2 regions of the Nocardioides sp. NPDC054178 genome follow, and region 2 is predicted to be linked to the other one. Evidence: riboswitches for the same ligand, from Rfam matches in the RefSeq annotation. Region 2 holds a riboswitch; the other holds the start of a gene.
The links. Region 2 has a riboswitch for S-adenosylmethionine ahead of ACZ6WN_RS22895 (aminotransferase class V-fold PLP-dependent enzyme). Riboswitches for the same ligand answer to the same signal wherever they lie in the genome.
Positions count from the first base shown of each region.

Region 1: linked by a shared signal. The riboswitch ahead of thrC (threonine synthase) and the one ahead of ACZ6WN_RS22895 (aminotransferase class V-fold PLP-dependent enzyme) in region 2 are both predicted to bind S-adenosylmethionine.

Region 1 is NZ_JBVJKY010000002.1:420,455-435,413, reverse strand. It holds gene ACZ6WN_RS08760 (LLM class F420-dependent oxidoreductase) at 1-100, shown strand, start outside; gene ACZ6WN_RS08755 (FMN-binding glutamate synthase family protein) at 165-1,715, shown strand; gene ACZ6WN_RS08750 (hypothetical protein) at 1,753-1,815, opposite strand; gene ACZ6WN_RS08745 (Gfo/Idh/MocA family protein) at 2,146-3,168, opposite strand; gene ACZ6WN_RS08740 (alpha,alpha-trehalose-phosphate synthase (UDP-forming)) at 3,196-4,677, opposite strand; gene ACZ6WN_RS08735 (DUF3263 domain-containing protein) at 4,796-5,092, shown strand; gene ACZ6WN_RS08730 (LytR C-terminal domain-containing protein) at 5,093-5,611, shown strand; gene otsB (trehalose-phosphatase) at 5,704-6,558, shown strand; gene lon (endopeptidase La) at 6,671-8,998, shown strand; SAM riboswitch class I at 9,142-9,281, shown strand; gene thrC (threonine synthase) at 9,293-10,564, shown strand; gene ACZ6WN_RS08710 (SGNH/GDSL hydrolase family protein) at 10,700-11,617, shown strand; gene ACZ6WN_RS08705 (AMP-binding protein) at 11,735-13,333, opposite strand; gene ACZ6WN_RS08700 (AMP-binding protein) at 13,420-14,959, opposite strand, start outside.
Region 2 is NZ_JBVJKY010000007.1:81,322-96,280, reverse strand. It holds gene leuS (leucine--tRNA ligase) at 1-656, opposite strand, end outside; gene ACZ6WN_RS22925 (helix-turn-helix transcriptional regulator) at 1,156-3,897, shown strand; gene ACZ6WN_RS22920 (MBL fold metallo-hydrolase) at 3,909-4,715, opposite strand; gene ACZ6WN_RS22915 (alpha/beta hydrolase) at 4,725-5,555, opposite strand; gene ACZ6WN_RS22910 (alpha/beta fold hydrolase) at 5,587-6,408, opposite strand; gene ACZ6WN_RS22905 (alpha/beta fold hydrolase) at 6,585-7,409, shown strand; gene ACZ6WN_RS22900 (lipoate--protein ligase family protein) at 7,417-8,472, opposite strand; gene ACZ6WN_RS22895 (aminotransferase class V-fold PLP-dependent enzyme) at 9,044-10,363, opposite strand; SAM riboswitch class IV at 10,408-10,521, opposite strand; gene ACZ6WN_RS22890 (transglycosylase domain-containing protein) at 10,596-13,064, opposite strand; gene katG (catalase/peroxidase HPI) at 13,206-14,959, opposite strand, start outside.

The DNA of each region.
Region 1 (14,959 bases), on a different contig from region 2:
GCTGGGCATGACGTACGCCATCGGCTACTTCGCCGACGCCGCCTACGACCGCTCCTCCATCGAGCTCTTCGAGTCGAAGGTCATTCCCGAGTTCGCCTGAGCGACGCCCGGCGACACCGTCGCGGACGTTTACAACGAGGTGACCGCCCGGTAGGAAGACGTACATGAAGATGACGACCCTCCTCGGGGGAGTGGCGGTTGCCGCCGGCGTGGTCGCCGCTCGCGACCTGACCCAGCGCAAGCACGCGATCCTGCGGAACTTCCCGGTGATCGGTCACGCGCGGTATCTGATGGAGAAGATCGGGCCGGAGCTGCGGCAGTACATCGTCGCGGACAACGACGAGGAGCGGCCCTTCAGCCGTGACCAGCGGCGCTGGGTCTACGCCTCGGCGAAGGGACAGAACAACTACTTCGGCTTCGGCACCGACAACGACATCGAGCACACCCAGGGCCACATCCACATCAAGCACCGGACGTTCGCCGACGCCCTGCCCGACGACCACGACCAGGCCGCCAAGCTGCCCTCGGCGAAGGTGCTCGGCGGTCCGCGCGGGCGCGCGAAGGCGTTCCGGCCGGAGTCGGTCGTCAACGTCTCGGCGATGTCGTTCGGGTCGCTGTCCGGGCCGGCGATCACGGCACTCAACCTGGGCGCGCGGCGGGCCGGGGCGATGCACAACACCGGTGAGGGCGGCATCTCGACCTACCACCTCCAGGGTGGTGCCGATCTGGTGATGCAGATCGGCACCGCCTACTTCGGATGCCGGAACGCCGACGGCACCTTCTCGATCGACCGGCTCAAGGAGCGGGTCGCCACCGCGCCGGTCAAGGCGATCGAGATCAAGCTCTCCCAGGGTGCCAAGCCCGGCCTCGGTGGACTGCTGCCGGCGGCCAAGGTGACCCCGGAGATCGCCGAGATCCGCGGCATCGAGCTCGGCAAGGACTGTGCCTCGCCGTCCCGCCACTCCGCCTTCGGCGACGTCGACTCGATGCTCGACTTCGTCGAGATGATCGCCGCCGAGACCGGGCTGCCGGTCGGCATCAAGTCGGCGGTCGGTGAGATGGAGTTCTGGCAGGAGCTCGCCGGCACGATGCGGTCGGGGGAGCGGGGAGTCGACTTCATCACCGTCGACGGCAGCGAGGGTGGCACCGGCGCCGCGCCGCTGATCTTCTCCGACGCGGTGGCGATGCCCTACCGGATCGGCTTCTCGCGGGTCTACGGCACCTTCGCCGAGCTCGGCCTGACCGACTCGGTCACCTTCATCGGGTCGGCCAAGCTCGGCCTGCCGGAGAACGCCGCGGTCGCCTTCGCGCTCGGCGCGGACATGGTCAACGTCGGCCGCGAGGCGATGATGTCGATCGGCTGCATCCAGGCTCAGAAGTGCCACGACGACACCTGTCCCACCGGTGTCGCGACGCAGAGCAAATGGCTCTCCGGCGGCCTCGACCCGCAGGACAAGGGCGATCGCTGCGCCAGCTATCTCAGGACCCTGCGCCGGGAGCTGACGAAGGTCTCCGCCGCCGTGGGCGTCGCCCACCCCGGCCTGATCACGCCCCACGACATCGAGGTCATGAACGGCGACTACGAGTCACGCACCCTCGCCGGTGTCTACGGCTACAAGGACCACTGGGGCGCCCTCGGGCCCGATGTCGCCCGCGAGCTCCTCGCCGTCGTCCAGCCCCACCGCACCTTCAACGAAAAGCCGTCCACCGCCTGACCCGCCGACGCGTCACGTACGTCGGGCGAGACGGCACCTAGGTCGGGCGAGGTGTCACGTACGTCGGGCGAGGTGTCACGTACGTCGGGCGAGGTGTCACGTACGTCGGGCGAGGTGTCACCTACGTCGGGCGAGGTGTCACCTACGTCGGGCGAGGTGTCACCTACGTCGGGCGAGGCGTCACGTACGTCGGGCGAGACGTCGCGTACCTGGGCCGAGACGTCACTCGCGTCGGCCGAGACGTCACGCAGCTGCCACGTCGACCGACGCGAGTGACGTGTCGACCGACGCAGCTGACGTGTCGACCGACGCAGCTGACGTGTCGACCGACGCAGCTGACGTGTCGACCGACGCAGCTGACGTGTCGACCGACGCAGCTGACGTGTCGGCCGGCGGGGGTGACGTGTCGGCCGGCGGGGGTGACGTCTCGTCAGGATTCGGTGGCGTACCGGGCGCCGATGGACTCGCGGATCATGTCCATCTGGCGCATCAGACTGAGCGTCTGGGAGTGGGGGACGAGGGGGGACTCCAGGAGGCCCTCGCGCAGGCAGCGCTGCACCTCGACGATCTCGTTGCCGTAACCGGCGCCGATGACGGGCTCGTCACCGACGATCTCGACGGGCTCGTCGCCGTTGGCGGGCGTGAAGACCGCCGAGGAGGGGTGGTGGAAGTCGGTCAGCTCGATCCGGCCCTGGTCGGTGGCGATGGCGGCCGAGCGCGAGGAGTAGGAGGTGACCGAGGAGACCATGGTGGAGAGCTCGTTGCCGGCGTACTTCCCCGTCATCACCAGGTCGAGGTCGAAGGTGGCGCCGTCGGCACCCTCGCCGAGGTTGGCCTGAGCGGTCAGCGCGCGGGCCTCGCCGAAGAGCAGGTGGGCGAAGGTCAGCGGGTAGATGCCCATGTCGAGCAGTGCGCTGGCGCCGAGCGCCGGGTCGAGCAGGCGCTGGTGTCGCTCGGGGTCGGCGACGAAGCCGAGCTCGGCGTGTACGTGACGCGGGACGCCGAACCGGCCCGACCTCACGTCGGCGACGAGGCGCCGGATGATCGGGTTGGTCGCCATCCACATGGCTTCCATGAGGAAGAGCTTCTTGGAGGTGGCCAGGTCGACCATCTTCTGCGCGTCGGCGGCGTTGAGCGTCAGCGCCTTCTCGCACAGCACGTGCTTGCCGCCCTCGAGCACGAGCGTGGCGTGCTCGAGGTGGTGGGAGTGGGGGGAGGCGATGTAGACGACGTCGACGTCCTCGTCGGCGGCCAGCTCCTCGTAGGAGCCGTGCGCGCGGACCGGGCCGTGGGCGGCGTACTCCTTCGCGAACGTCTCCGCGGACTCCGTGCTCCGTGACCCGACGGCCACGAGTCGGCCGTCGGGGACGAGCATCAGATCGGTGGCTAGGGAGTGGGCGATCCGGCCGGTGCCGAGAATTCCCCACCTGATCGAGTCAGAGTTGGTGGTCACGGCTCGACTCTAGCCACCTGGCGGGCCTCAGTGGGCGTTGGGCGGAAGCACGTTCTTGGTGTGGCTGCCCTGCACCGCGGCGAGCTCCTCGAGGAAGGAGTCGGCCCAGTAACGTACGTCCTTGGAGGCGACCTGCTTGCGCATCGCCTTCATCCGGCGGGTGAGCTCCTTCGGCTCGGCCTGGTAGGCCTCGAGCAGGGCGGCCTTCATCCCGTTGATGTCGTAGGGGTTCACCAGCCAGGCCTGGCGCAGCTCCTCGGCGGCACCGGCGAACTCGGAGAGCACGAGGGCGCCGTCGTCCTCGTAGCGGCAGGCGACGTACTCCTTCGCGACCAGGTTCATGCCGTCGCGGTAGGGGGTGACGACCATGATGTCGGCGGCGCGGTAGAGCGCGGCCATCTCCGCACGAGGAAGCGAGGTGTGGAGGTAGGAGATCGCGGGGCGGCCGATGCGGCCGAGGTCGCCGTTGAGGCGGCCGACGAGGCGGTCGATGTCGTCGCGCAGCTTGCGGTACTGCTCGACGCGCTCGCGGGAGGGCACCGCGACCTGGACGAACATCACGTCCTCGACGTCGAGCTCGGTGTCGCGGAGCATCTCGCCGAAGGCGCGCAGCCTGGCGTAGATGCCCTTGGTGTAGTCGAGCCGGTCGACGCCGAGCAGGATCTTCTTCGGGTCGCCGAGCTGCTCGCGGATCTCCTTGGCGCGCTGGTTGACGCCCTCGTCGTGGGCCATCTCGTCGAAGCCGACGAAGTCGATCGAGATCGGGAAGGCGGCCGCGTGCACGGTGCGTCCGTCGGGGAGGTAGACCAGGTCACGATGGGTCTTGTGGCCGACGCGCTGGCGCACCAGGCGGACGAAGTTCTGCGCCGCCTGGGGGAGCTGGAAGCCGACCAGGTCGGCGCCGAGGAGTCCTTCGAGGAGCTGGCGGCGCCAGGGGACCTGCTGGAAGAGCTCGGCCGGCGGGAACGGGATGTGGAGGTAGAAGCCGATGCGCAGGTCGGGGCGGAGCTCGCGCAGCATCTGCGGCACCAGCTGGAGCTGGTAGTCCTGCACCCAGACGGTCGCGCCCTTGGCGGCGACCTCGGCGCACTTCTCGGCGAAGCGCTGGTTGACCCGTTGATAGCCGTCCCACCACTCACGGTGGAACTCCGGCTTGGCCACGACGTCGTGGTAGAGCGGCCACAGCGTGCCGTTGGAGAAGCCCTCGTAGTGCTCCTCGATGTCCTGGGCGGTCATCGTCATCGGCAGCAGGTGGAGCCCGTCGTCCTCGAACGGCTCGAGGTCCTCGTCGGTGCCGCCGGGCCAGCCGATCCAGACCCCGTCGTTGGCTCGCAGGACCGGTTCGAGAGCGCTGACCAGACCTCCTGGCGAGCGTCGCCACGCTTTCGTGCCGTCCGGCATCTCCACTCGATCGACGGGGAGCCGATTGGCCACGATTACCAGGTCAGCCTGCACATCTCCGACTGTAATGGACGAGGGCCAGGTTCGGCGCCGTGTCGTTCCACCCACGACTTCCGGCCCCCTGGACCGAATACCTGTCGAGTAACACGCCGGGAGGGTGAACCACAGCGGTGTAGTTCGGCGCGTTAGGGTGTGGTCAGATGCAGACGACACCGGGGGACGAGGAATGAGCGCTGTCAACGTGCAGGTCACAGGCCCAGGCGAGGACCCCGCGAGCCTCAGCGAGCGCGACAAGCAGATCCTTGATTTCGAGCGTCAGTGGTGGAAGTACGCCGGCGCCAAGGAAGCCGCCGTCCGTGAGGCGTTCAACATGTCCGCCACCCGTTACTACCAGGTGCTCAACGCCCTGATCGACAAGCCGGAGGCCCTCGAGGCCGACCCCCTGCTCGTGCGTCGCCTGCGACGGCTCCGCGCGGCCCGGCAGCGTCAGCGCTCGGCGAGACGGCTCGGCTTCGAGGTCTGAATGACCGGCTGCGTACGTCCTTCGAAGGGTGAGCGTGGCGTAGCGCTCCCCACACCCGTCATCGCGCTGAGCGTGGTGGCCGTCGTCGCCGCGGTGATCATCTTCTGGATCACCGGGGGCGACGAAGACGAGGGCAAGGAGATCGCCCAGGCCGGTGGCAGCCCCTCGGCCTCGGCGTCGGCCCAGCCGAAGCCGGCCAAGACCGAGGAGAAGAAGCCGCCGAAGGCCGAGCCTTCGCCGGTCGACCGCGCCAAGGTCAGCGTCGAGGTCTACAACCAGTCCAACATCGGTGGCCTCGCCAGCGACGTCGCCGCGAAGGCGACGACCGTCGGCTGGAACGTCGTCGGCGAGGACAACTGGATGGGCTCGGTCCCGGAGAACACCGTCTACTACCCGCCCGAGATGAAGCGCGAGGGCCAGCAGCTCGCCGATGACCTCGGCATCAAACGGACCCATCTCTCGGTCGAGGGCTCGATGAAGGGCGACCGGCTGACGGTGGTTCTGACCGGGGCTCTCTGAGGCTTTCCGGCCGTTCTCGAACGTGTGTGATCTGACGCACGGCCGAGGCCTCCAGGTCGGCTCCGCGGCGGTCGCCGTGCCACAGTTGAGGCATGGCCGAACTCCAGCCTGATGGCGCCGCAGGAGAGCAGAAGTACGCCGCGATCGCGGCTGCTGCCGCCGAGACCCTCGTCGGTCTCGACTTCGACGGGACGCTCTCGCCGATCGTCGAGGACCCGGCCGCGGCTCGGATCCATCCGGACGCGGCCTCGGTCCTGATCGCGCTCGCGTCCCGGGTGAAGGCGCTGGCCATCGTCACCGGCCGACCGGCCGGACAGGTCGTCGAGCTCGGCGGTCTGGCCGCGATCGCCGACGCGCTCGCGGAGTCGGGCAAGGAGCTGTACGTGTTCGGGCAGTACGGCAACGAGCGCTGGAGCGGTGCCGACCGGGTCGTCGTCGGCCCGCCGCCGCCCGAGGGCCTCGCCGCCTTCGAGGCGGCGCTGCCGGCGGTGCTCTCCGCTCACGGGGCGCAGGACGCCTACATCGAGGAGAAGGGCCTCGCCGTCGGGGTCCACACCCGCCGGTTCCCCGATCCCGACGGTCTCGCCGCGCGCCTGCTCCCGCCGCTGACCGAGCTGGCCGGCCAGCACGGGCTCGTGGTCGAGCCCGGCAAGCAGGTCATCGAGGTCCGTGCCCCCGGGATGCACAAGGGCCACGCGATCGACACGCTGGTCTCGGAGGTCTCGCCCGGCGCGATCCTGTTCGGCGGTGACGACCTGGGCGACATCGAGGCGTTCGAGGCCGTCCGGGCCTGGGGGAAGACCACCGGGTCGCCGACCCTCCTCGTCTACTCCCACGCGGGTTCCGACCGAGGTCCGCTCGCAGATCTCGCCGATCTCGAGGTCGCGGGCCCGGACGGTGTGCTGGAGCTGCTGCGGCGGCTGACCGGCGAGTCGCGCCCGGTGTAACACGGTCGACGCGGCCGCCGTCCGCTCACAGCGAACACACTAACCGGAGGGAACATCCGGTTGCTCCCGGAAGTTGAGCCAATAACACTCAACTCTTCTAGGAGGGTCCGCAATGGACAAGCTTCCTGTGCTGTTCGTCTCGGATGCCGTGGTCCTGCCGGGGATGGTCGTGCCCATCGAGCTCGACGAGGCCGCGCAGGCCGCGATCGACGCTGCCCGGGCCGGCTCGGAGAGCCGCCTGCTGGTCGCGCCGCGGCTGGGGGACCGGTATGCGACGTACGGTGCTGTCGCCACGATCGAGCGCGTCGGCCGGTTCCGGGGCGGTGAGCCCGCGGCGGTGCTGAGGGCCGTCGGCCGGGCGAAGATCGGCTCCGGCGTGACCGGGCCCGGTGCTGCGCTGTGGGTCGAGGTCGAGCCCGCCACCGAGACGACCACGGAGCACGCGAAGGAGCTGGCCGAGGAGTACAAGCGGCTGGTCGTCGCGGTGCTCCAGCGTCGCGAGGCGTGGCCGGTCATCGACCAGGTCAACCGGCTCACCGAGCCGTCCGAGATCGCCGACACCGCCGGCTACGCTCCGTACCTCGACGACGACGCCAAGCGCGAGCTGCTGGAGACGCCGGACGTCACCGAGCGTCTCGAGAAGGTCATCGCCTGGGCGAAGGACTACATCGCCGAGTCGGAGGTCAGCGACAAGATCGCCGAGGACGTACGCGAGGGCATGGAGAAGACGCAGCGGGAGTTCCTGCTGCGCCAGCAGCTCGCTGCGATCCGCAAGGAGCTCGGCGAGGGCGAGCCCGAGGGCTCCGACGACTACCGGGCCCGTGTCGAGGCCGCCGACCTGCCCGAGGCCGTACGCGAGGCCGCGCTGCGCGAGGTCGACAAGCTCGAGCGTGGTTCCGAGCAGAACCCCGAGACCGCCTGGATCCGCACCTGGCTGGACACCGTGCTGGAGCTGCCGTGGGGCGTGGTCACCGAGGACTCGACCGATGTGACCGCGGCTCGTGAGGTGCTCGACGCCGACCACCACGGCCTCGAGGAGGTCAAGGACCGGATCGTGGAGTACCTGGCGGTGCGGACCCGACGTGCCGAGCGGGGCCTGCAGGTCATCGGCGGCCGTGGGTCCGGTGCTGTGGTGCTGCTCGCCGGCCCGCCAGGAGTCGGCAAGACCTCGCTCGGTGAGTCGGTCGCGCGCTCGCTCGGACGCAAGTTCGTCCGGGTCGCGCTCGGCGGTGTTCGCGACGAGGCCGAGATCCGCGGTCACCGGCGCACCTATGTCGGCGCGCTCCCGGGCCGGATCGTGCGGGCCATCAAGGAGGCCGGATCGATGAACCCGGTCGTGCTTCTCGACGAGGTCGACAAGGTCGGCAGCGACTACCGGGGTGACCCGGCGGCAGCGCTGCTGGAGGTGCTCGACCCGGCGCAGAACCACACCTTCCGCGACCACTACCTCGAGCTCGACCTGGACCTCTCCGACGTGCTCTTCATCGCGACGGCCAACGTCGTGGAGCAGATCCCGAGCGCGCTGCTGGACCGGATGGAGCTGGTCACGATCGACGGCTACACCGAGGACGACAAGGTCGCCATCGCTCGCGACTTCCTGCTGCCCCGGCAGCTCGAGCGCGCCGCGGTGACCGCCGAGGAGGCCACGGTCTCCGACGACGCGCTGCGTGAGCTGGCCGCGAACTACACCCGCGAGGCGGGCGTACGCCAGCTCGAGCGGCTCATCGCCAAGGCGCTGCGCAAGGCGGCGACGAAGCTGGCCACCGGGGCGGAGCACGTCGAGATCGGCCTGGACAACCTCAAGGACCTGGTCGGACGGCCGCGGTTCACGCCGGAGTCGGCGGAGCGTACGTCTGTCCCGGGGGTCGCCACCGGACTGGCCGTCACCGGGCTCGGTGGGGACGTGCTCTTCATCGAGGCGTCCTCGGCCGAGGGGCAGGCGGGGCTCAACATCACCGGCCAGCTCGGTGAGGTGATGAAGGAGTCCGCGCAGATCGCGCTCTCCTTCGTCCGCTCGCACGCCGCTGAGCTGGGCGTCGACCCGGCCGTGCTCGACCGCTCGCTCCACGTCCACGTGCCCGCGGGTGCGGTCCCGAAGGACGGGCCGAGCGCCGGCATCACGATGGTCACCGCGCTCACCTCTCTCGCGACCGGTCGCCCGGTGCGCAGCGAGGTCGGCATGACCGGTGAGGTCTCGCTCTCCGGCCGGGTGCTGCCCATCGGCGGCCTCAAGCAGAAGCTGCTCGCCGCCCAGCGGGCCGGCCTGACCGAGGTCTTCGTGCCCCAGCGCAACGAGCCCGACCTGGACGAGGTCCCCGACGAGGTGAAGCAGGCGCTGAAGATCAACCTGGTCAGCGACGTACGCGATGTCGTACGCGGCGCGCTCGCCGACGCCGGGTCCGCCACCGACGGCGGGGCTGAGTCGGCGCGCGCCGCCTGAGCTCGGTTCTCGCTCCCCGGGGGTAACACGATGTTCGCTGCAACACCGTGTTACCCCCGCACGGTGTCCAGATGGCGGACGGATGGTCCGCGGAGTGGAACCCGGGTGTGATCGACGGATGTTGCCTGCCGTACGATCGGTATTGCTCATCGAGAGGGACTGAGGGAACGGCCCAGTGAAGTCCCGGCAACCGACCACGAGCCTCCTCCCGACCACGGGCAGGGCGTGGGACAAGGTGCTAATTCCGGCCCGGCGCGAGAGACGTGATCGGGGAAGATGAGGAGGAGGTTTCTCATGAGCGCTGCGACCACGGAGACGAAGGGCCTGCGCGAGGGTGCTTTCGGCAACGCCTCGGCGCTGTCGTGCCGGGAGTGTGGCCACCAGATCGAGCTCGGACCGCATTACGCCTGTCCGGAGTGTTTCGGGCCACTGGAGGTGGCCTATGACTTCCCGGCCGTGACCCGCGAGGAGATCGAGGCCGGACCCCGCAACATCTGGCGCTACAAGGCGCTGCTGCCGGTGCCCGACGACATCGAGCAGAGTCCCAACACCGAGCCCGGCTTCACCCGGCTCCTGGACGCGAAGAACCTCGCGCGCGAGCTCGGCCTCGAGAAGCTCTGGGTGAAGGACGACTCCACCAACCCGACCAACTCCTTCAAGGACCGCGTGGTCGCCTGTGCGCTGAGCGCGGCCCGTGAGCTCGACGCCAAGGTCTTCGCCTGCCCGAGCACCGGCAACCTGGCCAACGCGGTCGCCGCCGCCGGCGCGCGCGCCGGGATCCCGACCGCTGTGTTCATCCCCAGCAACCTCGAGCAGCCCAAGCAGGTCAACTCCGCCGTCTTCACCGACAACCTGATCGCCGTCGACGGCAACTACGACGACGTCAACAAGCTGGCCCAGGAGATCGCCGCGGAGGAGGACGGCTGGGCGTTCGTGAACGTCAACGTACGTCCCTTCTACGCCGAGGGCTCCAAGACGCTCGGCTTCGAGATCGCCGAGCAGCTCGGCTGGCGCCTGCCCGACCAGATCGTCATCCCGGTGGCCTCGGGCTCCCAGCTGACCAAGGTTGACAAGGCCTTCAAGGAGCTCATCAAGCTCGGCCTGGTCGAGGAGAAGCCCTACCGGATCTTCGGCGCCCAGGCCACCGGCTGCAACCCGGTCGCGACCGCGTTCAAGGCCGGCGTCGACGCCATCCGCCCGGTCAAGCCCGACACGATCGCCAAGTCGCTGGCCATCGGCAACCCGGCCGACGGCATCTACGTCCTCGACGCCACCCGCTCCTCCGGCGGCGCCGTCGAGGAGGTCACCGACGACGAGATCCGCTCGGCGATCGTGCTCCTGGCTCGCACCGAGGGCATCTTCACCGAGACCGCCGGCGGCACCACGCTCGCGGTCACGAAGAAGCTCGTCGAGACCGGCGCTCTGGACCCGAGTCTGGAGACGGTCATCATCAACACCGGCCACGGCCTCAAGACGCTCGACGCGATCAGCGGCATCGTCGGCCCTCGCGCCACCATCGCCCCCAACTACGACGCCTTCGAGGAGGCCGGGCTCTCGCAGGCGTAGGGCTGCGGATGTTCGTCTAGGTATGTAGCCGAGCCGTCACTTCCCATGCGGAACTCCGCGAGGGAAGTGACGGTTCCTCTGCATACCTAGACGAACCAACCGCCCGTTCACTCTCGTGCGCTACAGATAAGAGACGTGAGCAGCGCGAAGACGAGTGAAGAGGCCAGATGGCTCGGCATGGTCGCCGCGAGCGCCGCGGTCGCCGGTGCGATCGGCGTGGTGGGGGCGGCGGCCGGGGCCGGGTTCGTGACGTTGCTGAAGAGACAGGCGGCGCACGCGCGCGACGTGATCGGCAAGCCCCTCGGCGAGGTGGCGATCTACGCCGACAAGGTCTACAAGAAGACCTACGGCGGTACGCCGGTCGAGCTCCTCGTCCTCGGTGACTCGATCGCCGCGGGACTGGGCGCGGAGACCAGAGGCGGCACTCTCGGCGCTCGGCTGGCCAAGGGCACGGCGAAGGCCCTGCTGAGGCCGGTACGGCTGCGTACGGCCGCCGTGGTCGGGGCTGAGACCTCGATGGTCCCCGCGCAGCTCGAGTCGTTGCCGGAGGGCTACCGGCCCGATGTGGCGGTGGTCGTCGTCGGGGGCAACGACGTCACCCACCGGGTGCCGCAGAAGGACTCCACCCGGGTGCTGGGGGAGGTCATCGACGCGCTGCGTGAGCGTGGTGCCGAGGTCGTCGTCGGCACCTGTCCGGACGTGGGTGCGGTGCGTCCGCTGCCGCAGCCGCTGCGTTCGCTCGGGCGCCGGATCGCCAAGCAGCTGGCCGACGGCCAGCGGGAGATCGCTCTCGCCCGGGGTGCCCACGTCGTCTCGCTCTCCGACGTCGTCGGCCCGTTCTTCATCACCAACCCCGACGAGATGTTCGCGATCGACCACTTCCATCCCAGCGCGATGGGCTACAAGCGCACCGCCAAGGCGATGCTGCCCTCGGTCCTCGCCGCTCTCGGGCAGGTCCAGCAGGTCCCGTTCGGTCATCACCTGCCCGAGCTCCCACCCGAGGCAACCGAACCGCCGGGCCTCGCTGACCCGGCCCAGCACAGCGAGCCCTGACGCCGACCCGGCGCTTCTGTCCCGCACAACGACGCCGAGTCGGCGCGTCTGTCCCGTACGGCTGGGACAGTTGCGCCGACTCGGCGTCTGGGGGCGGGACAGTTGCGCCGACTCGGGCTACTTGTCGTCCGCCTCGTCCGGGGCCTTGCCGCCGGTGCTGAGCAGGTCGGCGGTGAGGCCGGTGGCGGCTCGGTAGTCGACGGTTCCTGCAGGCGTACGCGGCACCGACTCGACCAGCAGCACGAGCTTGGGCTCGTGGGACTCCCCGAGCCGGTCGCGGGCGTGCTTGCGCAGGTCGGCGGCGGTCGTCTCGGTGGAGGGGGCCAGCTGTACGAGCGCCGCGACCTGCTGGCCCCAGCGCGGGTGGGGCATGCCGAAGACGGCGGCGTCGACGACGTCCTCGTGGCCGAGGAGCACGCCCTCGATGGTCTCGGGGTGGATCTCGAGGTCACCGGTCCGGACGAGGGTCGCAGCCCTGCCGAGCAGGGTGATCGAGCCGTCCTGCTCGCGACGGGCGAGGTCGCCGGGGAATGTCCAGCGCCGGTTGTCGATCAGCTTGATCGCGGTGGCCGAGCGGGCGTTGTCCTTGTAGTAGCCGAGGGCCGCGGGGCCGGAGCGGGCCAGCAGCCCCTCGACCCCGGGGGCCGCCGGGGTGAGGTCGGGGGTGAAGACCTCCACCTCCGGGCCGACCATGAACCGCGTCTCGCCGGGCACCAGCGGGGAGCCGTCGTCGGCGCGGGAGCCGGTGACGCCGGTCTCCAGGGTGCCGTAGGAGTCGACGATGACCCGGCGGGCGAACGCGTTGCGAAGGACGGAGAGGACGCCGTCGGAGAGCGGCGCCGCGGTGTTGGAGACGCCGGCGAGCGAGCGCAGCGGCCAGCGCTTCTTGCCGGTCAGCCGGGCGTTGGCCACCGGGCGGGCCTGGGCGTCGCCGAGGAGCGTGATCGCGGTCGCGCCGGCCTGCTCGGCGAGGTCGAGGAAGGCCTCCGCCGAGAACGACGCGGAGGTGTCGAGCACCGCGGTGCCGCCGGCGACCAGCGCCCGCAGGAGCAGCAGCTGGCTCTGTCCGTGCAGCAGCGGCCCGCCGGCGAGCAGGACGACACCCGAGTCGCGAGCGGCCGCCTCGGCGGCGAGCCCCTCGACCGAGGGGATCGGCGCGTTGCGGCGGACCGTGTTGAGCGCGGCCCAGACCAGGTCCTCCTGGCGCCAGACCGCACCCTTCGGGGTGCCCGTGGTGCCGGTGGTGAAGATGATGTGCCAGTCGCCGGGGGTACGCCCGACCGTCGGCCGCTCCTTGGACGCCGCGGCGACCTTGGCGTCGTAGTCGGGGCCGAGGACGACCCGGTGATCCAGCGACAGCGAGAGCTCGTCGAGGTCATCGGTGAACTCGGGGGAGACGATGGCCGCGACGCAGTCGGTGGCGGCGTACGTCCGGGCGAGCTCGTCGCGCCGGTAGGCGTGGTTGATGTTGACCGGGATCGTGCGGGCCTTGAGGCACCCGTAGAGGGCGTCGACCCACTCGATCCGGTTGGTCGCGTGGATCGCGACCTGGGCACCCGGCTCGAGGCCGACGCTCAGCAGATGGTTGGCCAGGCGCGTGGCGCGCTCGTCGATCTCGGCGTACGAGTAGGTGCGGTCGGTGGTGACGACTGCCGTGCGATCGGGGATCGCATCGGCCATCGCTTCCAGGATGTCGGGCAGTGTGAGGGGGATCACGGCGGACACAGGACGTCTGCGCCTTCCTTGGTAGGGCCGGGGATAGGGCCGTACGGCACCGAACCGTACGTCGGATCAGCCGGTCGTCACCTACGCGCCTCGAGCAGCTCGGCAGCGACCGTAGCGCTCGCACGATAGTCCACCTTGCTCACGGGCGTGCGGGGGACTCGCTCCACGAGCAGGATGTCCTTGGGTGCCTTGTAGGCCGAGATGAGGCTGCGGCAGTGCTCGCGCAGCGCGTCGGCCGAGGTCGTGGCGCCCTCGCGGAGCTGTACGAGCGCGGTCACCTGCTGGCCCCAGCGCTCGTGCGGGGTGCCGACGACCGCGGTGTCGAAGACGTCGGGGTGACGCAGCAGGACCGACTCGACCTCCTCGGGGAAGACCTTCTCGCCGCCGGTGTTGATGCAGCCCGAGCCCCGGCCCAGGACGGTGATCGAGCCGTCCTCCTCGCGCCGCGCGAAGTCGCCCGGGATCGACCAGCGCTGACCGTCGATCTCCTTGAACGTGGCCGCGGTCTTGACCGGGTCGTTGTAGTAGCCCAGCGGGATCGAACCGGTGCGCGCGAGCATCCCGGTCTCGCCCGGCGCGCACGGCTCGAGGTCGGCGTCGAAGACCTGGACGTCCATCCCGACCTGGAACTTCGGCGCGGCCTGTGCGCCCTCGTTGCCCTCGTCGACCTGCATGCCGGTCGCCCCGGACTCCGAGGCGCCGTAGGAGTCGAGGATGTAGCGGCCCGGCAGTGCCTCCCGGAGCTGGGTGCGGACCCCCGCGGACAGCGGCGCGGCGCCGTTCGAGACGGCGAACAGCGCGCTCAGGTCCCAGCGCTCCGGCTCGCGCAGGATCGCCTCGGCGACCGGGCGGCCCATCGCGTCCCCCAGGAAGGTGAGCGAGTTGACCCCCGCGGCCTGGACGAGGTCGAGGATCGTCTCGGCCGACCAGGTCGGCTCGGTGTAGAGCGCGACCGTGCAGCCGGCGACATGGCCGTTGCCCATGATCCACTGGCTCCCGCCGTGCATCATCGGACCGCAGGCCAGCAGCACCATCGGCGTCTCCTGTGCCGCGGCCTCCTCGGCGAGCTGCTCGACGGTGTCGAACGGCGCCCCGAACCGGCTCGCGTTCAGCGCGGCCCGGATGATGTCCTCCTGGCGCCACACGACGCCCTTCGGCATGCCCGTGGTGCCGCCGGTGTAGATGATGTAGCGGTCGTCGGGGCTGCGCTCGACGTCGGGGCGCTCCTTGGAGGCGGCGGCGACCGCGGCGTCGTACTCCTCGCCCAGCACCAGCGTCGGGATGCCCAGGCCGAGCGCGGCGACCGCCTCGACGTGCTCCGGTCCGATGATCGCCGCGACCGCGTCGGAGTTGCGATAGAGGTGGTCGAGCTCGTCGTGGAGGTACTTGTGGTTGATGTTGATCGGCACCGCCCGTGCCTTCATGCACCCGTAGAAGGCGTCGACCCACTCGATCCGGTTGCGGGAGTGGATGGCGACGTGGTCGCCCGGTTGGATGCCCTGCCCGAGGAGGTGGTTGGCCAGCCTGGTCGCGCGCTCGTCGACCTCGGCGAAGCTGTAGGCGTGTTCCATCGTGAACACGGCGGTGCGGTCGGGGATGGCGTCGGCCATCGCCTCG
Region 2 (14,959 bases):
CAGGTGTCCTGCAGCTGGTCCAGGCCGTTGTACAGCTCCTCCGCATAAGCGGTCGTGCGGAAGTACCACTGCGTCAGGTCACGCTTGGTGACCGTCGCGCCGCAGCGCTCGCACTCACCGTTGACGACCTGCTCGTTGGCCAGCACGGTCTGGTCGTTGGGGCACCAGTTGACCGGAGACTTCTTGCGGTAGGCCAGGCCGGCCTCGTACAGCTTCAGGAAGATCCACTGCGTCCACTTGTAGTACTCCGGGTCGGAGGTGTGCAGGCGGCGCGACCAGTCGAAGGAGATGCCGTAGCGCTTGAAGGACTCCGCCTGGGTCTCGATGTTGGCGTAGGTCCAGCCGGCGGGGTTCTCGTTGCGCTTGATCGCCGCGTTCTCGGCGGGCAGGCCGAAGGAGTCCCAGCCGATCGGGTTCAGGACGTCGAAGCCCTTCAGCCACCAGTAGCGGGCCAGCACGTCGTGCAGCGCGGTCACCTCGGCGTGACCCATGTGCAGGTCGCCGGACGGGTAGGGGAACATCGTGAGCGCGTAGCGCTTCTCGGCTCCCTCGCGCTGGCCGGCCTTGAACGGCTCCAGCTTCTCCCAGATGGGGCGCCACTTGTCCTGCAGCTCCACGACGTCGTACGTCGCCTGCTCAGCCTGCTCCTGCGTCATTGGTCTTTCGTCCTTGTCGAGAATTCGATGCGTCAAGATTGCTTCTGAAACAGAAGAACCCCTCACATGGAGGGGTAGCCGCGTGACCGGGGTGTGTCCCTCAGGGTCAGCGCGGCTGCCTAAGAAGCAGGACAGACGACTGCATGTGTCCAGGGTAGCCGACCACGGCGTCCATCGTCATTCGCGACCCCGCCCCCAGGCGTCGCGGGGCTGGGCCGGAGGACCCGGAAAGTACGGTCCAAATCCTCTGGTCTAGTACTTTCGATAGTCCATGAGTTCCGCCCTGCAGATCGACCGACAGAAAATAGCCTCGGAGGGGCCTTCACCTATTGCGACCGCGTGTCTGAGCGTGCCAGACTGGCGGCGCTCCGCTGCTCGTGATGTCGGTCGTGAATGAGGACCCCCCCATCTCATCCAAGGAACGCTCCGAGCAGCGGAGTCCAAGTTTTAGAGCATTTGGGTCATGTGCGACAGCCGGCCCGATGGCTAACGTCGCCCCGTGGAAAGCGCCAACGAGCGACACGGGGCCGCGCTCGTCGGCCGTGACCCGGAGCAGGCTCGCCTGACCGCATTGCTGCGCCGTACGCGGAACGGCAGCGGCGGGTCGATCGCGGTTCTGGGCGAGCCGGGCATGGGGAAGACGGCCCTGCTCACGACGGCCACCGCGGGCACGACTCTGCGCGTGGTCCGGGTCGACGGGTACGAGTCGGAGTCGGACATGGCCTTCGCGGCGGTGCAGCGGCTGGTGACCAGCCTGCGTGCGGAGTGCGGGACCCTTCCGGACCAGCACCGGCAGGCGCTGCTCGTCGCCTCGGGCGAGGCCGACGGCCCGCCACCCGACCGCTACCTGGTCGGCCTCGGCGTGCTCGGGCTGCTGGCCGCGGCGAGCACCGAGCAGGGCATCGTCTGCACGATCGACGATGCCCACCTGGTCGACACGGAGAGCCTGGACGCGCTGGCGTTCGTGGCACGCAGGATCGCCGTGGAGCGCGTCGCCGTGGTGTTCGCCGGGCGTGAGGAGGCCGCTCTGGCCGAGCATCTCGGCGGCGTACCCCAGCTCGCCCTGACCGGCTTGGACACCGAGGCGGCCGTACGCCTGCTGAACCGCGCGGCGACGGAACCGCTCCCGCCGTCGATGGCCCTCGCGATCGCCCAGGCCACCGGCGGCAACCCGCTCGCCCTGATCGACCTCGCCGGGGAGTCGCTGGTCCACGAGCTGCCCGACCTGGGCATGGCCGGCGAGCCCGTCCCCGTCGGCCGTCACCTCGAGGCCCACTACGTACGTCAGGTGCGGCAGGCCGACGACGCGGTCCAGACCTGGGTGCTGCTGGCCGCGGCCGACTCGACCGGCAACATCGACCTGCTCACCGCGGCGGGCACCGAGCTCCACCTCACCCTCGATGACGCCGACCGCGCCGAGCTCGCCGGGCTCGTCCAGCTCACCCCGGACGTACGGTTCCGCCATCCGCTGGTGCGCTCGGCCGTCTACAACGCGGCGACAGGGGTCGACCGCCGCCGGGTCCACCGGGCGCTCGCCCACGCCGCCGACCGGTCGGGCCTGGTCGAGGCGGAGGCGTGGCATGCCGCCCGAGCCGTCATCGGGACGGACGAGGCCGTGGCCGAGCGGCTCGACCGGACCGCCGAACAGGCCGCCCGGCGTGGCGGTCTGGCCTCCAGCGCCCGTCTGCTCGCGCGCAGCGCAGACCTCAGCCCGCCGGGCGAGGCGCGCGCCGCGCGGCAGGTCGGTGCGGCCGAGGCGGCCCTGGCCGTCGGCGCCGCACATCTGTCGCAGCGGCTCATCGACGACATCGACGAGGCCTCCGCCGGGCCGGTCACCCGGGGTCGCGCGCTGACGACCCGCAGTGCGCTGGCCCTGCTCCGCGCCGAGCGGACAGGGGTGATGAGCGGCGCGGCCGACCACCTGCGGGCAGCCGACCTCTTCCACGGTTTCGACGACGTACGCGAGCAGGACGCCCTGCTCCGCGCCTTCGACCGGTGCTCGAGCGCCGACCGGCTCATGTCCGGGGTGACGCGGGCGGAGCTGGGGCATCGGATGCTCGCGGGCGCCGGTCGCAACGGCCGCTGGGCGGTCGTCCTGCGCGGTCTGGCCGCCTTGATCCTGGAGCCGTACGACACCGCGTACCCGAAGGTTCGCGCGGCGTACGACGCGGTGCTCGCCCTGCCCGATGAGGAGGTGATGTACTTCGGTGCCGTGATCGCCGGCCTGGGTGGCTATCTGTGGGACGACGGGAGCCGGGCGGCCGGCCTCGACCGTGCCGCGCGTGCCGCACGCGACCGCGGCGCCCTGCTCGTGCTCGACGCGCTGCTCTGGATCATGGCCCTCTCCGAGGTCTACGGCGGCTCCGTGCGGCGCGCGAACCGCTGCGTGGAGCTGAACCGGGAGGTACGTGTCGCGATGGGCTACGAGGACGCGGTCGTGCCCAACGTCGCGGTGATGGCCTGGTCGGGCGAGCCTCGCGAGCTGGTGGAGGCCGTGGCCGACAGCGCCGGTGCGATCGGGTTCGGCGGCGTACGCTCCTCGGGGATCGAGGGCCTGGTCGCCCGCGATCTCGCCGACCGGCGCTACCAGGACGCCTACCAGCGCCACAAGCCGCTCATCGACGACCCGTTCCTCCAGGTCACCCCGCTGTGGTACGCCGACTTCGTCGAGTCCGCCGTACGCTCCGGCCACCCGGACGAGGCGCAGCGCGTCGCGCAGGACCTGGCGGGCCGGGCCACGGTCAACGGCATGCCGTGGTGCGAAGGGGTCGCCGAGCGCGCGCTCGCCCTGGTGAGCCCGGACGAGGAGGCCGAGGCCCACTACCTCGCCTCCGTCGCCGCCCTCGACAAGACGCTCGCCGAGTCCGAGCTCGGCCGCTCGCACCTGCTCTACGGCGAGTGGCTCCGTCGCGCCCGACGCCGTCGCGAGGCCGGTGAGCAGCTCCGGCTCGCGTTGCGCCATCTGCGCCACAGCGGCGCCGAGATCTACGTCCCACGGGTGCTGGCCGAGCTCGAGATCCTCGGGCTCCGGCCCGACGACGACCCTGGCTCCGAACCCCGGCTCGACCTCACCACCCAGGAGCACACGATCGCGCGGCTGGCCGCGTCCGGGCACACCAACGCCGAGATCGCGGCCAACCTGTTCATCAGCCCCAACACCGTCGACTACCACCTGCGGAAGGTCTTCCAGAAGCTGGGCATCTCCTCCCGCCGGCAGCTGTCCGACAGGCTGAACGGCTAGGGCAGGTCGGGCTAGACGGATAGACGCAGCGGCTCGCCCGGCGTCGCCCACCGGAAGCGACCCGCGGTCTCCCGGGTCGCGGTGTCCAGATCGGCCAGGATCCGGTCGCGGCCCTGACGGAAGTGCGACCAGCCCTCGTAGTGCACCGGCACCACCGTGACCGGGTCCAGCAGGTCGCACAGCACGACCGCGTCGCGCCCGCCCATCGTGTACGCCAGCGGCCCGGTCACCGGGAACCCGACCCGTCCCAGATGCAGCACCGCCGTGCCGACGTCGATCCGCGCCGCGACCTCGCGCAGACCGTCGTAGAGCACCGTGTCACCCGAGAACCAGACGGCTCCGTGCTCCTGTCCCGGCCAGGTCAGGGAGAATCCGATGACGTCACCGACGATCGGCCTGCTGCCCCGGACCCCGTGACGCGCAGGGGTCGCGGTGACCGTGATCGTCGGGCGGCCCTCGGCCTCGAGCACCGTGGTCTGCCAGGGACGCAGGCCCCTGACCTTTCGCTCGCCCAGGCCCGACGCCGTGAGCCTGGTGGCGCCCGATGCGGTCGTGACCACGACCCCGGCGTCCGGCAGCAGTGCCCGGCCGGCGTCGTCGAGGTTGTCGGCATGGTGGTCGTGGGTGAGGAGCACGGCGTCGACCTGGCCGATCTCGGTCGCGGGGATCGCCGGACCGGTCGTCTTACGCGAGGACGTACCCCAGCCGAACCGGTACGTCCGGCCGGGGGCGTCGAAGGTCGGGTCGGTCAGGATCCGCCACCCTGCCACCTCCAGGAGCGTCGTCGGCCCGCCGACATGAGTGAGGGTGAGGTCCATCGCGCGGCCTCAGGAGGCGCTGGGCTCGGAGGCGCCCCGCTCTCCGGCGTGGGCGAGCGCCCACTCCAGCGCGTGGTCGGCGATCTCCTCCCACCCGGGACCCGCCACCATCAGGTGCGGCCGGCCGTCGTACGTCTCGTGCTCGGTGAGGGTGCCCTCGCCCTGGTAGTGCTTGGCGTTCGACGCCTGCACGGCCGGGGGCATGATGTGGTCCTCGGATCCGGACAGGAACAGCAGCGGCGCGCGGTCGGCATTCTTGAAGTCGACCCAGGCGCCCTGATGACCGGGCTGGAAGTTGGCCAGCACGGAGTCGAACAGTACCCGGCCCGAAGCCGGGATGTGGTAGCGCTCGTAGAACGCGAGCGACTCCTCCTCGGTGTAGGTGTTCGTGAAGGCGTACGTCCACTGCTCGGCGTCGAACCCGACGGCCCGGTGGTGGTTGGCCGGGTTCTTGAGGACCGGGAAGACCGAGCGCAGCTGGCTCCACGGCGTGACCCGTACGCCCTCGGTGGGGGCGGAGTTGAGCACGACGCCCGCGGCGCCGTGGCCGTGGTCCATCACGACCTGCGTGAAGGCCCCACCGGCCGAGTGGCCCATGATGATCGGCTCGCTGTCGAGGGTGTCGAGGAAGGCATCCAGGTGGGCGACGATGGCTTCCAGGGTGAGATCCGCGATCGGCGTCGGGTCGGCGCGGAGCGCCTCGACCTCGACCTCGAATCCGGGGTAGGCCGGGGTGTGCACGGTGAAGCCCTTGGCCTCGTACCGCGCCTTCCAGTGCTCCCAGGAGCGTGGGGTGACCCAGAAGCCGTGGATCAGGACGATGGTGTCCGGAGTGGGCATGGTGTTTCCTCTCGATGGTCGGTCGGGCTGGTCAGCGCGCCGTCGAGCGCGCCGCGTTATGGACGACGTCGGCCACGAGGCCGGGGTGGCTGATCATCACCGCGTGGGAGGAGTCGACCGAGACCGTTCTCGACCCGGCCCTGGCGGCCATGGCACGCTCGGCCTCCGGCGGGATGATCCGGTCCTGCTTCGCGACGACGTACCAGCTCGGCAGGTCCTCCCAGGCGGGCTCGCCCGACGGGGTGACGAGCGCGGCGAGCGCGCCCGGTCGCTGTGAGGCCGCGAGGAACCGGGCCTCGTCGCGCGGCAGATCCTGCGCGAAGCCGCGCGGGAACCAGGCCGGGTCGATGTAGGCGTCCATGTCGCCGGGCTGGGCGCCGGGGAAGGGCCTGGTGACGAGGTGGTCGGCCACCTCGGTGTGGCCGCCGCCGAGCTCGTTCATCGCCAGCACGTTCTCCCCCTCCGCCGGCGCGTACGCGGCGACGTAGACCAGCGCGGTGACGTCCGGGTCACCGGTCGCGGCGTTGGTGATGACCGCGCCGCCGTAGGAGTGACCCACGAGCACGACGGGGCCGTCGATCGTGTCCAGGAACAGCCGTAGGTACTCGGCGTCGGACAACGGGCCGCGCAGCGGGTTGGAGAAGGCGAGGACCGGGTAGCCGCGGTCGGTCAGCCTGTCGGCGACGCCGGCCCAGCCCGAGGAGTCTGCGAAGGCGCCGTGAACGAGCACGACGGTCGGCTTCGGCGCCGGGGCGTGCCCGCGGCTGGTCAGCGCATCGGCCGACGGGGCGAGGGCGATCACGGCTGCTACGAGAACGGCCAGCAAGCCGCTCGCGCGATGTGTGAAGGACATGGTCTGGCTCCTGCTCTGGGGGCTGGGACGCTCCGATCGTCCATCGCGCGACGCCACCTCCGAACCACGTAGGGCACGTAGTCCGAGCGGGACTACGCGGTGCACGTGGTCCGGGGCCAGGGGTGGCCGGGTCAGGCTCGAGGGGACAGATCCCGTCCGACCGTGGGAGGAACCCGATGCCTTACATCACCGCCGACGACGGCGCCCAGATCTTCTACAAGGACTGGGGCGACAGCGGAAGCCCCGTGCTGCTCAGCCATGGGTGGCCGCTCAACTCCGACGCCTGGGAGGCCACCGCGCTCTTCCTCGCCCAGCACGGCCACCGCGCCGTCGCCCACGACCGCCGGGGCCACGGCCGCTCCAGCCAGACCTGGTCGGGCAACGAGATGGACACCTACGCCGACGACCTGGCCGGCCTGATCGACGCGCTCGACCTGCGCGACCTCACCCTCGTCGGGCACTCGACCGGTGGCGGCGAGATCGTCCGGTACGTCGGTCGGCACGGCACCTCCCGCGTCGCGCGGATCGTCCTGGTCTCGGCGGTGCCGCCGCTCATGCTGCGCACCGAGGACAACCCCGACGGGCTCCCGATCGAGGTCTTCGACGAGATCCGCGCGGGAGAGGTGGCCAACCGGGCCCAGCTCTATCGCGACCTGGCCGACGGCCCGTTCTTCGGGCACAACCGGAACGGCGACGTCCCCCAGGGCTTCCGCGATGCCTTCTGGCTCCAGGGCATGGCCTCGGGGCACCGGGGCGCCTACGAGTGCATCGCCGCCTTCTCGGCCACCGACTTCCGGCCCGACCTGGCCAAGATCGACGTGCCGACGCTGGTCGTGCACGGCGACGACGACCAGATCGTGCCGATCGGGGTCGGTGGCAGACGCTCGGCCGACCTGATCGACGGTGCGGAGCTGAAGGTCTACGAAGGCTCGAGCCATGCCCTGCCGGACACCGACCGGGACCGTCTGCACGCCGACCTGCTGGCCTTCATCGACGGCTGAGCGGCCGCTACGGCACCCGTGCCCGCCAGGCCAGGGTGCCGTGCTTGGTCTCGACCAGCGCCGCGGCCTCCTCGATCGTGGCCTGATCGAGGCCGACGTACGCCGCCCCGAAGCTCTGCTCGAACTCGGCCAGCAGCGCCTCGATGACCTTGTCGCGGCTCAGCCCGGTCTGGGAACGGATCGGGTCGACACGCTTGGCCGCGCTGCGGGTGCCCTTGTCGGACATCTTCTCCCGGCCGATCCGGAGCACCTCGAGCATCTTGTCGGCGTCGATGTCGTAGGCCATCGTGACGTGGTGCAGCACGCCGCCCGGGATCCGCTTCTGGGCGGCCCCGGCGATCTTGCCGACCGGGGAGGCGATGTCGTTGAGACCTGCGTAGGCGGCCTCGATACCGACGCTGCGCAGGCCGCGCAGCACCCACTCGTCGAGGAAGGCGTAGGACTCCTGGAAGGACATGCCTGCCACGAGCGTGTCGGGCACCGCGAGGCTGTAGGTGATCGTGTTGCCCGGCTCGATGAACATCGCGCCGCCACCTGAGATGCGGCGTACGACGTCGATGCCGTGGCGCTCGGCGGCGGCCTCGTCGACCTCGTTGGAGAGCGACTGGTAGCTGCCGATCACGACCGCGCTGCTCGCCCAGTCCCAGAACCTCAGGTTGGGGGCGCGGCGGCCCTCGGCGACCTGGCGGACGATGACCTCGTCGAGGGCCATCTGCATCGTCGGCGACAGCGGGCCGGTCTCGACGATCTCGAGGTCGAGGTCGTCCCAGGTCGTGGCCCTACCGAGCGCCCGCAGCACCGTCAGGGCGATGTCGCGGGTGCCGAAGCCGACCAGCTCGGCGTCACGGGCCGCGGCGTCCAGCTCCGCGGTCAGCTGGTCGAGGGACACCTCGACGGACTGCCCCTCCAGCGCGGCGGTCAGCCACCCCAGCGCCTCGTCGGGTTCCAGGAAGAAGTCGCCCGAGAGGACGACGTCGATGATCGTGTCAGCGGACACCGTCGCGTCGACGACAACCAGCTTGCCGCCGCGTACCTTCCGCTCGCCATGCACTCGTTCACTCACAATTCCTCAACACCGTCCCCGCGCCGATTCATCCCCTGCCGAGGCGTCACTCCCGTCGGCCGAAGCGTCACCCCCGTCGAGCGAGACGTCACTCCGGTCGGCCGAGACGTCACTCCCGTCGAGCGAGGCGCCACTCCCGTCGGCCGAGACGTCACTCCCGTCGAGCGAGGCGCCACTCCCGTCGGCCGAAGCGTCACTCCCGTCGAGCGAGGCGCCACTCCCGTCGGCCGAAGCGTCACTCCCGTCGAGCGAGACGTCACTCCCGTCGGCCGAAGCGTCACTCCGGTCGAGCGAGGCGTCACCGCATGCCCATTCGGCCGACAGAAGCGACGCTTCGGCCGACGTACCTGACTCTTCGCCCGACCTACCTGACTCTTCGGCCGACGTACCTGACTCTTCGCCCGACCTACCCGACGCTTCGCCCGACCTACCTGACGCTTCGCCCGACCTACCTGACGCTTCGCCCGACCTACCTGACGCCTCGCCCGACGTAGACGCCTCGCCCGACGTAGACGCCTCGCCCGAAGTACCTGACGGCTCGGCCGACGTAGCTGACGCCTCGGCAGGGGGGTCAGACGGCGGCGGCGCAGGAGCCGGCGGTGTCGGCCAGGCGGGTCAGGCCGGCGGGGCCGACCAGGGGGCGAGGGTCCTCGGTGAGGGTCCAGGCACCGTCGACGAGGACGTAGTCGCCCCGGACGTCACCGGCGAGAAGGGAACGTACGCCGGCGACCAGCCGGTCCACGTCGGCGACCGAGGTGCCGATGCCGATGCTCGCGCGGACAGCGCCGGCGGTGAGCCCGAGGCGCTTGAGGAGCGGCTGGGCACAGAAGCGGCCGTCGCGTACGCCCAGGCCGTGCTCGGCGGAGAGGTAGGCCGCGACGCGACCGGGCTCGATGCCGTCGACGGTGAACGTGACCACACCGACCGGCTCGTCGGAGTCGGGCCACAGCCGGATGACCTCGACTCCGCCCAGCGCGGACAGGCCGGCCACGAGGCGCCCCCTCAGCGACGCCTCGTGGCGGTCCAGCTCGGCGACCGAGAGGCCGTCGAGAGACGTACAGGCGGCCGCGAGCGCGGCGGCGCCGATGACGTTGGGCGAGCCGCCCTCGTGGCGCGCGGGGGCGGGCTGCCACGTGGTCTCGCCCACCTCCACGTCGTCGACGGCGCCTCCCCCGGCGAGGTAGGGGGTGCCGACGTCGAGCCAGTCGCGGCGCCCGACCAGGGCGCCGGCGCCGTAGGGGGCGTAGAGCTTGTGGCCGGAGAAGGCGACGTAGTCGGCGCCGGTCGCGGCGAGCGAGAAGTGGCGGTGGGCGAGCAGCTGGGCACCGTCGACGAGCACCCGGGCGCCGTGGGCGTGGGCGAGGGTGACGATCTCGCCGACCGGCAGCGCCTCGCCGGTGACGTTGGAGGCACCGGTGATCGCGACCAGGGCGTAGTCGCCGCGAGCCAGCTCGCCGGCGAGGGCGTCGATGGTGCCGGCGAGGCTCTCGCGGCCGGCGATGGCGGTGACGCCGGCCTCGACCCGGTGCCACGGGAGCAGGTTGGCGTGGTGCTCGATGTCGAGGACGAGCACCCGACCGGGTACGCAGCCGGCCAGCAGGTTCACCGCGTCGGTGGTGTTGCGGGTGATGACGGTGACGTCGTCCTCGCGGGCGCCGACATAGGCGCCGATGGTCGCGCGCGACTCCTCGTAGAGCGCGGTCGAGACCTGGGACAGGTAGCCGGCGCCACGATGCACCGAGGCGTACCAGGGCAGGACCTCGGCCACCCGGTCGGCCACGGCCTGCAGCGCCGGCGCCGACGCGGCGACATCGAGGTTGGCGTACGTCGTCGTCGTTCCGTCCAGCAGCGGGACCTGTGTCTTCGAGCCGACGAGCGGAAGCAGGGACATGGGGGCACCCTTCGGGTCATGGCTCCCCCAGGGCCACCCGGCGAAGCACGCGCTTGCCCGCGCCACCTCGGCGAGGGCCTGGTCGTCACCCGGAGCACCCCACCGCGTGGGAGGGTTGCCCGCCAGCAAGCCGGGGCTTCACGCTGGCAGTCGTGACCTTCGCCGGAGATGCTGCCCGAGACCGGGCGCCCCCACCAACTCGTCATCTCGGTTGATGGACGCAGGTCTCAGATCATGGACGCCCGCCCCATGGGTCGCCCTTGTCCTTGCCCTTGCCGTCGCAGGCCCCGAAGAACTCCGCGATCGGGTCACACTCCTCGCCGTCGTCCTTGTCCGGCGGAGGCGGCGGCGCGATCAGCTGCTTCTCGTGTCCGGACTCGGGATCCTGGCCGTCGACGTAGACCGGCTCCGGGAAGTTCTCGACCTCCTTGCCCTCCATCGCCTTCGCCATGATGGCCGCCCAGGTCTCGGTGGGATAGTCGGCGCCGAAGTAGGACGGCATCCAGCCACCGTCGAGCTTCCCCTCGCCGTTGCCGCGCGAGTAGCGGACGGCGGTGGCGATCTGCGGGGTGAACCCGACGAACCACGACGAGCAGACGTACTGCTCGTCGGTGCAGGTGCCGGTGCCGGTCTTGCCGGCGACCGGCCGGCCGATGCTCTGGGCCTTCTGGCCCGAGCCGCTCTGCACCACACCCTGCATCGCGTACGTCACGTCGGCGGCGACGTCCTCGGAGATCGCGTGCCGGGCGTTCTTGCGGCCGTTCCAGCTGTAGAGGACGTTGCCGGCACGGTCGCGGACCTTCTTCACGATGTGCACGTTGTGGCGGTAGCCGCCGTTGGCGATCGTGGCGTAGGCGTTGGCCATGTTGATCGGACTGACATTGGCGCGGCCGAGCGCGATCCGGTCGTCGGTCTTGTGGTCGAAGTCGGTGGTGGTGCTGGGGATCCCCGGGAACTTCGGGGTCGCCTTCGCCGGGGCCACCCCCGCCGCGACGGCGGTGTCGTAGATCGCCTTGCGGCCCTCTTCGGGCCCGCCCATGGACTCGGTCATGTCGATGTAGGCCGTGTTCACCGACTGCTCCAGCGCCTTGAGCATCGTGATGTGCTGGCCGTAGTCCATCCCGTCGGCGATGCCGGCCTGCTCCCCCTCGTTGACGACCGGCGCGCCCGTATAGGTCGTGAACGGCGAGTCACCGGCCCACGTCGACTCCAGCGAGTAGCCCTTGGCGATCGCCGCCGCGGTGGCGAAGACCTTCATGGTCGACCCGGCGTGGCCACCGGTCGCGGCCCAGTTGTGCTGGCTGTCGAGATAGTCCTGACCACCGTAGAAGCCGAGGAGCGCGCCGGAGCCGACGTCGACCGAGGCGGTCGCCACGTGCAGAGCGTTCTTCTGCTCCGGGTCGCCCTTGACGTACGCCTTCCGGTTCTTCGGCTTCACGGTCTTGGCCGCGCTCGCCGACGCCTTCATCACCTTGGGCGAGAGCGTCGCGGTGATCCGTAGGCCGCCGCTGTCGATGTCCTCTTCGGTGAACAGCGGCTTGCCCTGGGCGTTGGTGAGACCGAGCAGCTCGGCCTTGATCATGGTGAGCGCGTGGCCGCGCTGGCCGCCGAGCCGGCTCGGCACCGTCTTCGCGGGGAACTTCGGCAGCTTGTCCTTCACCTTGTCGGCGTCGGCCTGCTTCAGGTAGCCGAGGTCGACCATGCCGGAGAGGACGTAGCGGTAGCGGCCGAGCAGCTTCTCCTCGCCGCGGAAGGTGCTGCTGGCCGGGTCGAAGCCGGCCGGGTTGTTGAGGATCGCCGCCAGCGCCGCGGTCTCCTGCAGCGAGAGGTCCTTGGCCGACTTCGCGAAGTAGGCCTTCGCGGCGGCCTCGATGCCGTAGGCGCCGCGGTTGAAGTAGATCGTGTTGAGGTAGTCGGTGAGGATCTGGTCCTTGCTCTTCTGCCTGGTCAGCTTCAGGGCGATGACCGCTTCCTTCAGCTTGCGGGAGTAGGAGCGCTCGGAGTTGAGGTAGTAGTTCTTGACGTACTGCTGGGTGATCGTGGACGCACCACCCGCGGTGCCCTCGGTGGTGTTGGAGAACGCGGCCCGCACGATGCCCTTCACGTCGACGCCGCTGTTCTCGTAGAACGTACGGTCCTCGGCGGCCACCACGGCGTGCTTGACGACCTCCGGGATCTCGTCGGCGTCCAGCTTGGTCCGGTTCTGGTCGCCCTCCTGGTAGCGGCCGAGCTCGGTCTTGCCGTTGCTGTAGTAGACGAACGAGGTCTCGACCTCGAAGGCGGCGTTCGGGTCCGGCACGTTGATCCGGTTGTACGTCACGATCGCCGCCATCGACCCGATCAGGGCGATGGCCAGGAACCCGACCAGCGCCACCTTCGCCGTCACCTTCCCCCAGCGTCGCCAGCTCGCCGAAGCCCAGGAGGTCGAGGCGGTGGAGGTCGAACCAGTGGTCGAACCCCTGGATGTGGCGCTCCTGGCCGCCGCCCACTTCTCGGCTGCCCAGACCTTGGCCGGCTCGGCGCGGGCGAGCCAGGCCCGGGCGGAGGACGGCTTGGGCGCCGCGCGACGCGCGCCCGGCGGTCTGCTGGGCGTGGTCCGGGGTGGCTCGGCCGCGATCCGCGGGGCGGGCGGAGGCGGCGGCCGCCACGACGGCGGCGGACCGGTCGGACCCTTCGGAGGCTCGGCGCTCCGGTGTTCCATTGCTCCACCTGACCTAGGCGACTGATTGCGGCGGCCGTTGATCCTACCCGGGTGGGTATGACGACGGAGGCCGACCCCATGAGGGGCCGGCCTCCGTGTCGGTCGTACGCGCCGCGGCGTACGACCCTCAGATCCCCATGATCAACGGAGCTTCAGGTCGAAGCGGTCGTTCTCCATGACCTTGACCCACGCCTTGACGAAGTCGTTGACGAACTTCTCCTTGGCGTCGGAGCCGGCGTAGAGCTCGGCGATGGCGCGGAGCTCGGAGTTGGCGCCGAAGACCAGGTCGACGCGGGAGCCGGTCCAGCCGTTGGTGCTGGTGTAGGTCGTCTCGTCGGCGGACGGGGTCCACTGCTGGTCGTAGTCGAGCAGGTTGACGAAGAAGTCGTTCGTCAGCGCGCCCGGGGTCTTGGTGAAGACACCGAGGTCGGAGCCGTCCCAGTTGTTGCCGATCACGCGCAGGCCGCCGGTGAGGACGGTCGCCTCGGGGGCGGAGAGGCCCAGGAGGTTGGCGCGGTCGATGAACAGGAACTCGGAGGGCAGGTTGAGGAACCCGGAGTCGTAGTTGCGGAAGCCGTCGGCCACCGGCTCGAGCCAGGCGAAGTTCTCCTCGGAGGTCTGCTCCTGGGTGGCGTCGACGCGGCCGGCCGTGAACGGCACGGTCACCTCGTAGCCGGCAGCCTTCGCAGCCTGCTCGACACCCACGCCACCGGCGAGGACGAGTACGTCGGCGAAGGAGACCCCGGTCTCGGCGGCGATCTTCTCGAACGCGGCGAGGACCGGCTTGAGCTCCTCGGGCTGGTTGACCTTCCACGACACCTGCGGCTCGAGGCGGATGCGACCGCCGTTGGCGCCACCGCGCTTGTCGGAGCTGCGGAACGTGGCCGCGGCCTTCCAGGCGGTGGAGACGAGCTGCTGAGCGGTCAGCCCGGACTCGGCGATCGCCTTCTTCGCAGCCGCGATCGAGGCGTCGTCGGTGGCGGCCGAACCGGTCGGCAGCGGGTCCTGCCAGTCGAAGTCCTCGGCCGGGACCTCGGCGCCGGCGTAGCGGCTCTTCGGGCCCATGTCGCGGTGGGTCAGCTTGAACCACGCGCGGGCGAAGGCGTCGCTGAACGCGTCCTGGTCGTCCTTGAAGCGACGCGAGATCTCGTCGAACTCCGGGTCCACACGCAGGGCGAGGTCGGAGGTGAGCATGCGCGGCTCGCGCTTGCCGTCACCGAACGCCTCGGGCACCAGGTCGGCGCCGCCGTTGTTCTTGGGCTTCCACTGCTTGGCGCCGGCCGGGGACTCGGTGAGCTCCCAGTCGTAGGCGTAGAGGATGTGGAAGAACTCGTTGTCCCAGCGGGTCGGGTGGTAGGTCCAGGTGACCTCCAGGCCCGAGGTGACCGCGTCGGGGCCGACACCGGTGCCGTGGCCGTTCTTCCAGCCGAGGCCCTGGTTCTCCAGCGGCGCGGCCTCCGGGTCGGGGCCGATCAGGTCGTCGGGGTGGGCACCGTGGGTCTTGCCGAAGGTGTGACCACCGGCGATGAGGGCGACGGTCTCCTCGGAGTTCATCCCCATCCGGCGGAAGGTCTCCTTGATGTCCACCGCGGACTTCAGCGGGTCGGGCTCACCGTTGGGACCCTCCGGGTTGACGTAGATCAGACCCATCTGGACGGCGGCCAGCGGCGCCTGCAGGTCACGGTCGCCGGAGTAGCGCTCGTCGTCGAGCCAGACCTTCTCCGGGCCCCAGTAGACGTCGTCGTCGGCCTCCCACACGTCCTCGCGCCCACCGGAGTAGCCGGCGGTCTTCAGACCCATGGTCTCCAGCGCGACGTTGCCGACCAGCACGAACAGGTCGGCCCAGGAGAGCGCCTGGCCGTACTTGGCCTTGACCGGCCACAGCAGGCGGCGGC